Regions from separate parts of the Planococcus dechangensis genome, predicted to be linked through region 1. Evidence: predicted binding sites of a transcription regulator. Region 1 holds the regulator's gene; the other holds the start of a gene.

The links. The regulator NrdR, encoded in region 1, represses ribonucleotide reductase genes. The targets are predictions, from matches to a motif close to AACACNATATATNGTGTT.
Region 2: the regulator NrdR is predicted to act here: its motif matches at 2,727-2,744, upstream of ACFO5U_RS04020 (vitamin B12-dependent ribonucleotide reductase).

The regions. Positions count from the first base shown of each region.
Region 1 covers NZ_JBHSGL010000016.1:109,216-113,647, reverse strand. The annotation lists gene dnaI (primosomal protein DnaI) at 1-849, opposite strand, end outside; gene ACFO5U_RS16900 (replication initiation and membrane attachment family protein) at 850-2,220, opposite strand; gene nrdR (transcriptional regulator NrdR) at 2,233-2,709, opposite strand; gene speD (adenosylmethionine decarboxylase) at 2,830-3,213, opposite strand; gene ACFO5U_RS16885 (glyceraldehyde-3-phosphate dehydrogenase) at 3,524-4,432, opposite strand, start outside.
Region 2 covers NZ_JBHSGL010000005.1:195,744-200,175, reverse strand. The annotation lists gene aroQ (type II 3-dehydroquinate dehydratase) at 1-9, opposite strand, end outside; gene ACFO5U_RS04020 (vitamin B12-dependent ribonucleotide reductase) at 136-2,694, opposite strand; gene ACFO5U_RS04015 (rhodanese-like domain-containing protein) at 3,101-3,481, shown strand; gene gcvPB (aminomethyl-transferring glycine dehydrogenase subunit GcvPB) at 3,601-4,432, opposite strand, start outside.

The sequences.
Region 1 (4,432 bases):
TTTTTCACCGCGCTGGGAATACGTCAAATGATGCGCGAGTTCCGAATAACTGAAGTTCGAGCTCATGAAGGTCGGCAATTTTTCAGCCATCCGATAATGCAAAATCGTACCGAGCACTTCGTCGCGAGTCCAGCTCGACATCGCTTCCGCACCGATATCATCGAGCATGAGCACATCGGCTTTTTTGACGTATTCAATTTTTTCCTGCAGTGTATGGTCGCCGATCGCCTGTTTCATTTCACGCATGAATTCCGGCACGAAGACGAGGACTGTTTTGACGTTGATCTCCGCCAACTCATTCGCGACCGCACTGAGCAAATAAGATTTTCCGGTCCCGAATTTGCCATATAGGTATAAGCCTTTTTCAGGGAGCGAGTCCGGGCCGGACGCTTTTTCCAAAAAGTCGTCGACAGCACGGAAAGCCGGCAGCCGGCGGTCATCCAGTTCAAAGTTTTCAATTCTCGCCGCCATCACTTCCTTCGGCATGTACATGCTGTGGATTAGTGAAGAGGCGTGGCGTTTGTTGTCATACGCTGTTTTCAAGCGGCATTTCGTGTAAGAGATGCCGATATTGCCGCGCTCAAGCACCAAATTCGGTTCGAAGCCTTTCAAATGATTGATGCATCCCCCGAGATCAGGGCATTTATTACAGTCATGCGATTGGTCGATATATTCATAAAGCTTGCCGAGCCCTTTATCCACTGTCGTTTCATCGATTTCCTCGTCATTTTCTTTCAGGAATTTAACAACTCCTGGATGCTCCAACACTTCTTTTTTCATCTCGTTATAGCGCTCGGAAAAAGAGGGCGCATTGACCACTCGCTTCATCGTTTCACGAATCGGTTCCATTTAATCACCCTTTCTTTTCTTCAGCGCAAGTTTCGCAAGCAGTTTTTGCTTTTCCTGCTCCAGCTTTTCGCTCGGTATGCCTTGCACCGGCTCTTCCACTTCATCTTTTTTAAGGAACCATTCCGGAAGTTTTTCTTCACGGATCGGTTTGCGTGCGGACGATGCTGATTTTTTTGGTGCAGAACCCGCTTCGTTTTTCCACTTCATATACTGACCATGTTCGATTCTTGCAAAGTCCATTGCCTGCTTCGCTGTCGTGACATTTTTGCGCAGCCAGTGCGAGGCGATTTTTTCGACATAGGCTTTCGTCAGTTTCATATCTGTCCGCAGCAGCACATATTGCAACAGTACATTAACGACTGCCGGTTCCATGCCGTGCTGTGTAACCAATTGATTGGCTAGCTGGACATCGGCAGGAAGTGGTTCTTTGCCGCCCGCAATGTCTCTCAGCACTTGGATCGGTGAAGCCGACTCTAAATATGCGACCAGCTCATCTTCTTTTGTAGCCGGTTGTTGTTGCGAATCCTGCTTGTCAACAGACGGCTCTACTTGCTTGATTTGTTCGAGTTTCGGAGCTGTCGTCGTCACGGTCATCTTATAATAATCAGAAGCTGCCCGCCGCAATGCTTCTGCATCAAGCTTGTAATCATCTTCAATTGCGAGCAATATGACTTTTTGCATCTCGAGCGGGCCGAATCCGTACAAGAAAGCCAGCTTGCCAATCCATTTGCGGATCGAGGCCGTCAGCACACGCTTCGGCACAAGCTGTTCAGACAATCCCTGCCGCAATAGCGCAAAATCAAAGTCATCGTCCATCTGATAATCGCCGCTAGTACGTGACTCCAGCTCTTTTTCATCTGCCGGATAGCCATTTTTGGCATGGACTGGCTGGAAAATATCAGTAAACGTTCTTGATACTTCTTTGTAGTTTGAGGCTATAGGTGTCTGGACAAGGAAGCGGTCTCGCACGCGACGGTAGGCGGTCTCCCCGATTTTGCTGAATAGGAACATCGACAAGAGCGGATCTGCAAAAAAGGTTTTCGGATCAAGGGGCGGGCATAGCTCATAAATGAATGAACGGTTTTCCCCGTCATTCCGATATGTTTTCAATAAGCCGATCGCTTCGAGCTGTATGCGTGATTCGAATATCGCCTTGATCGGTGTCCCGAGCGTATTCATCAAAGTGTAATGGGTCGAATCCTCCCCGCGTGCCTCACCTTCCGCCCATAGTGTCAAATATAAAGAGACTGCCGCTGAACCGACCATCGGCTGATACAATAACGTCAGCAATTGGCGATCGTAATTGGAAAATGGATAAGGCATGCGCACACGATACAAGTCGGCGGGTTGGATTTCTTTATATAAAGTCATGTAGTCACCGCCTTATTTGCTATCTTTTTTCCGGGGATCCCGATCGAGCAGTTCTTTCAGTTCATCAATAAACACGGTGATGTCTTTAAACTGTCGGTAGACCGAGGCAAACCGGACATAGGCGACTTCATCAATGTCGGCTAAACGGTTCATGACCAGTTCCCCGACTTCTTCAGACTTCACTTCCGGGTTGCCGCTCCGGCGCAATTCTTTTTCGATATCAAAAACGACATTTTCCAGAACATCCAATGACACCGGTCGTTTTTCACAAGCACGGATTAAGCCGCGCAACACTTTCTCCCGGCTGAACTCTTCACGCGAGCCATCTTTTTTCACGACAATCAACGGCATTTCTTCTACTTTTTCAAAAGTGGTAAAACGATAGCCGCAAGCTTCGCATTCGCGTCGTCTGCGGATCGATTTCATTTCATCTATTGGCCGCGAATCCACTACGCGGGTGCCGTTATGCTGGCAGGCTGGACATTTCATGGTAGACATCTCCCCAAAAATTCTCTATCTAGTAGTAACAGTATAACAAAATTCTTCCGTGAACATTAAAAAAAGCAGAGGATTTTCTCCTCTGCTTGTGTTTCGCCTTATTAGTAGTGATTATACAGTTAGTGACACTTTAGTCATTCCGGCTGCAACCGGACCCATGCCACGCGGTACTTCTGTTACTTCGCTTTGCTTTGAATCCAAAGCTTGTGCGATGTAATCGGCCGCAATCGTTGGATCGAGATCTCCACAAGTGTATACGTCTACACTTGCGTACCCGTGCTCTGGGAAGCTGTGAATGGTCAAATGTGATTCTGAAATGATCACTACGCCGCTAACACCCTGTGGTGCAAATTTATGAAAAGCGACTTCGCGGATCTCCGCACCTGATTTGAGTGCTGCATCAACAAAAGTCTTTTCGATATAATCCATATCGTTCAATTTGTCAAAATCACACTGCCAAAGTTCTGCGATTACGTGACGTCCCATAGTTTCCATGGTTCGTTTCCCCCTTTGATAACATTTTGGTTTTGCGCAAAATATTCAAAGTTGACTACCACGGGGGAAAGTTAGTCCAGAGAGGTCCTAACCCTTTAAGCAGTCATAAGAATAATAATATACGCTCCTAATTCCTTGCTCTACGAATAAATAGAATTGAGAAGTGGTAGCCGTTTTTAGCTACGATTCATAGTATATGATGAATGTTTCCCAATTGCAATAAATAAATGCTGTATCATGCAATTTTTTATATTGAAACATAAAAAAAGATTCCGCTCTTCAATAGGAAGAAAAGCGGAATCTCGTATGCTTATTTTGAAGCGACAGCCATCGAATTCGCCACTTTTTTCAGCAGGTCGACAACGCGTGCTGAGTAGCCCCATTCATTGTCGTACCAAGCGAGCACTTTGACTTTGCGGTCGCCCATGACAATTGTCGTCAAGCCGTCAACGATTGCTGATTTCGGATTCGTATTAAAGTCGATCGACACGAGCGGCTCCATTGTTATATCTAAAATTCCAGCAAGCGTGCCTTCAGAAGCATCAGCGAACGCACGGTTCACCTCTTCTACTGTCACGTCTTGCTGCACGTCCACGACAAGATCGACAAGCGAAACGTTAGGCGTCGGCACGCGAAGCGCCAAGCCATGCAATTTTCCTTCTAGTTCCGGAAGCACCAAAGACAAAGCCTTCGCAGCGCCCGTGGAGGTCGGGATGATCGACTGCGCACAAGCACGCGCACGGCGCAAATCCTTATGCGGGTTGTCCAAATTCTTTTGGTCGTTCGTATAAGCATGGACTGTTGTCATTAAACCATTTTCGATTCCGAATGCATCATTCAACACTTTCGCGACAGGCGCCAGGCAATTTGTCGTGCAGCTGGCATTAGAGATGATGTCGTGTTTTTCGACGTCCAATTTGTCATCATTGACGCCCATGACGATCGTGATGTCTTCATTTTTTCCTGGAGCAGTCAAGATGACTTTTTTCGCTCCTGCTTCCAAATGAAGAGCGGCCTTGTCGCGTGCATTGAATTTCCCCGTCGCTTCGATGACAATATCAACGCCCATTTCTTTCCACGGGAGATTCAACGGGTCGCGTTCACTGACCAATTGAATGCGCTTTCCATTGATGACCAAAGCGTTGTCTTCTGCTTTTACATCACCTGAGAAAGTGCCATGATTTGTGTCATACTTAATCAAATGAGCGAGCGTTGCTGC
Region 2 (4,432 bases), on a different contig from region 1:
GACATTCATGCCCCTACACCCTTTCCTAAGCGTTCCTTTCCCATTTTAACATATGAAACGGCGGCAAGCACAAACCGCAAAAGTGGTTTTGCGCATAAAAAAGCGGAAGCCGTTTTTCGGCTTCCGCTGCTTATATTATAGTCCGCATTTCAATTGGGCTGAACAGTTGGTGCAAGTATTGCAGCCGCCCATTTCTTCTACGGTGCCTTTACGGCACACCGGACAAGTGTCGCCCACTTCAGAACCGATCGACACGTTGGTCGACCGCAAATCCTGGATTGTATCGATTAAAACAATCGGGCGTTTGCCTGTATCTTCTTCGGTATGTTCTTCTTCGAAAGTATTTTCTTCCGCTTTCAGGGTCAGCACTTGCGAATCACGGCTGCCGTCGACATAAACCGTTCCGCCTTTCGCGCCGCCTTTGTACAAGCGCTCATAAACGCCTTCGACTTGCTCGACTGTATAGCCTTTCGGTGCATTGACGGTTTTGGAGATCGACGAGTCGATCCAACGCTGGATAATGCACTGGACGTCAGCGTGAGCTTCAGGTGCGAGGTCCATCGATGTGACAAACGCTTTCGGTAAATTGTCTTCGTCCGCATCCGGGTTGTTCTTCAAGTATTCACGGACAATGTCCGCTTTTACTTCGATGAATTTCCCGAGACGTCCACTGCGGTAGTAAGTAAAGGAATAATATGGCTCAAGCCCTGTCGAGACGCCTACCATAGTGCCGGTAGAACCAGTCGGCGCCACCGTCAATAGGTGTGAGTTGCGAATGCCTTTAGCCAATACTGCTTCGCGGATTTCTTCCGGCATGTCTTGCATAAAGCCAGTTTCCGTGAAAGCACGGCGCAATTTTTGCGTTTCTTCTTCTGTTTTGCCGATGAGGAATGGGAAGCTGCCGCGCTCTTCAGCGAGTTCGGTTGAAGCTTCGTATGCCGCGACTGCAATTGTCTTAAAGATCTCATCGACTAGTTCGTTGCCTTCAGGCGAACCGTATTCACGATCTGTATAGATAAGTAAATCGGCCAGCCCCATGACGCCAAGCCCTACGCGGCGTTCGCCAAGTGCTTGGACTCGGTTTTCTTCGAGGAAATAAGGAGTGGCATCGATGACGTTGTCCTGCATGCGGACACCGACGCGTACCGTTTCCTTCAATGCTTCGAAATCGACCTGTTTTGTTTTCGGGTCTGCAAAACGCGCCAAGTTGACCGCTGCCAAGTTGCAGACGGAATAAGGTGCCAGCGGCTGTTCGCCGCAAGGATTGGTAGCGACAACTTTTTGTCCGTATGCAGCAGCGTTGGTTTTTTCATTGGCATTATCGATGAAGAAAATACCCGGTTCTGCAGAGTAGGTTGCGCAAACATTGATCAAATTCCATAGTTCACGCGCCTTGATTGTGCGGTATGTGCGTACTTTATGGCCAAGGCGTTCCCATTCACGGACATCGCCGATTTTATGCCATTGTTCGTTGTAGTTTGCCATTTCCTCTTTTGAATAGCTTTCGACTGCCGGGAAGCGCAAGTCAAAGTCCTCGTCGTTTTCAACAGCTGTCATAAAGTCGCTCGTCAAAGTGATCGAAATATTGGCACCGGTCAAGAACTCTTCGTTATGGACAGTGTACGTACCGCCGTCGCGCAATTTTGTTTCGGCATCACGCATGATTTTTTCGTTAAAGCCGCCCATGCCCGGAATTGCCCGGTAATTAAGCAAGCCTTGATACATCGCTTGTTCCTGTTCGGTCAATGGTTTGAACTTCAATTTGTCGTGAGCAAGTGTCTTAATGGTTTCGTCTTCGCTGTTTTCAATCAAATAGCGGAGGATGCGCGGGTTCTGCATCTTCGAAATGATGAATTCCGCGATATCCGGATGCCAATCAGCCAGCATGATCATCTGTGCACCACGGCGCGATCCGCCCTGTTCGACAAGGTGAGTCAGCTTAGCGATATCATCCAGCCAGGAAACCGAGCCGGAAGATTTGCCGTTGACGCCTCTCGCAAGCGTATTGCGCGGACGCAATGTCGATCCGTTTGTACCGACGCCGCCGCCCCGGCTCATGATTTCCATTACTTGCTTGCGGTGGTCTGAGATGCCTTCACGAGAATCGGCAACGAACGGCATGACGTAGCAGTTGAAATACGTGACATCAGTATCGGCTCCTGCTCCGTAAAGAACGCGTCCTGCGGGAACAAAATTCAAGCCGACGAGCTGCTCATAAAATTTCGTGAACCATTCGCTTTGTTTTTCCGGTGTTTTTTCGACTGCCGACAAGCCTGTTGCGTTGCGCTTGGCGATTTGTTCGTAAAACACTTCGAGCGGTTTTTCGATGACATCGATCGGGCGGGTGACGATGCCTTTATCGGCTTCATCGGAATTATCGATCGCACTGCGGTAATCTTCCTCGATCCAGACGCGCGCTTTATTCGCTTCGCGGTCGATCGACACGATATAGCCAAGGCCGCGCGCCGGGAATTTCGGGTCTTCCTTTACTGTTAGGACAACAAAATCGCCTGCTTTCAATGTTTCCTTGCTCGTGTCCTTGAAGGAGTAACGGTCGATCATGACCAAACGGGAAACGCCTTTATGCGTTTTCTTCATTTCTTTCGTGACAGCGTGGACTTGCGGAAAAGCCTCGATGTCTTTGTTCAGGGATTGGATATTCAATGTGTAATCGGATTGTGTGGCGGATACCATTTGACAAATCCTCCTTTATAATATATGGAGTAAACACTATATATAGTATTAATACATTTCCCATAATACTATATATTGAAACTCGCTCGCAATAACATTTTTCTGATGGAAATTTTACAAAGTCGATTAAACGAGCAATGGCAAGGCTTTTCAATATTTGTCGAAATAAAAATGAGACAAAAGACACGTACGTTCGCATAAAACTGTATAAAAATTATTTTTTTCTTTTTCGCATCACTTGACAAAACAGGGCGACCAATAACCCTTTGTTAAATCGTGACTTGCAGCGCAATTGGCTGCTCTTCACAGAATTGTCTCTGTTTTAACGCGATTCCTTCAACATAGTCATTGAATATCCTGCGCCTTATCTCTTATAATGAATTAAGTATAGAAAGGGGCAACAACAGTGGAATTTTTGTATATCACATTAGGTGTCGTCATCGCCATCCTTATTTTTGCGGTCATCTCTTTTTTCCGCATTCGCAAAGCGGTCACCGATTTGAACCAGGAAGAATTTATCCAAGGCTATCGAAAAGCCCAGCTGATCGATGTCCGGGAGCCGAAGGACTTCGCGGCCGGCCATATTTTAGGGGCCCGCAATATTCCTCAAACGCAAATGCGCCAGCGCTATAAGGAAATCCGCATCGACAAGCCGGTCTATTTATATGACCAAAACGGAGCCCGCAGCGGACGAGCTGCTGTGTTCCTGAAGAAAAAAGGCTATGATCAATTGTTCCAATTGCAAGGCGGCTTTAAAAAATGGACAGGCAAAGTCAAATCCAAATAATAAAAAATCCCCGTGAGCAAAAGCTCCCGGGGATTTTTTTATGTCTTGCCGCTATGAAGTTCAGTGGCACGTCGAACAAACAGCGGAATGAGAAAACCCGCTGTTTTGTTCGTTGCTCTTTATTCGGTTTCGTTTGGCTTCTGGTAACGGAGAATCGGCTTGCGTGCCGCTTTCGTTTCGTCTAAACGATTGATGACCGTCGTATGTGGCGCATTTTGGACGATTTCTGGGTTTTCTTCGACTTCGCGCGCAATTTGTATCATCGCGTCGATAAAGTCATCGAGCGTTTCTTTTGACTCGGTTTCCGTCGGCTCGATCATCATTCCCTCTTCAACGTTGAGCGGGAAATAGATTGTCGGCGGATGGTAACCGAAGTCAAGCAGGCGCTTTGCCATATCAAGTGTCCGCACGCCGAGTTTCTTCTGGCGGCGCCCACTGAGCACGAACTCATGCTTGCAATGGCGGTCGTATGGCAAGTCGAAATGAGGCTGCAATCTGCGCATCATGTAATTGGCGTTCAGTACAGCGTACTCGGTTACTTTCTTCAAGCCGTCTGGTCCCATCGTGCGGATATACGTATACGCACGGACATTGATCCCGAAGTTTCCATAAAACGGCTTGACGCGACCGATGGAATCCGGACGATCGTAATCAAATGTATAGACGTCACCTTTTTTGATAAGCAACGGCTTCGGCAAATAAGGGATCAGATCAGCGCTTACGCCGACAGGTCCTGATCCTGGGCCGCCTCCGCCATGGGGGCCAGTAAATGTTTTGTGCAAGTTCAAATGCACCACATCAAAGCCCATATCGCCCGGGCGTGCTTTTGACATGACGGCGTTCAAGTTCGCGCCGTCATAATAAAGCTTGCCGCCGACGCCATGGATAATCGCGGCCATCTCCAAAATATCCTCCTCGAACAAGCCTAATGTGTTCGGGTTGGTCAGCATG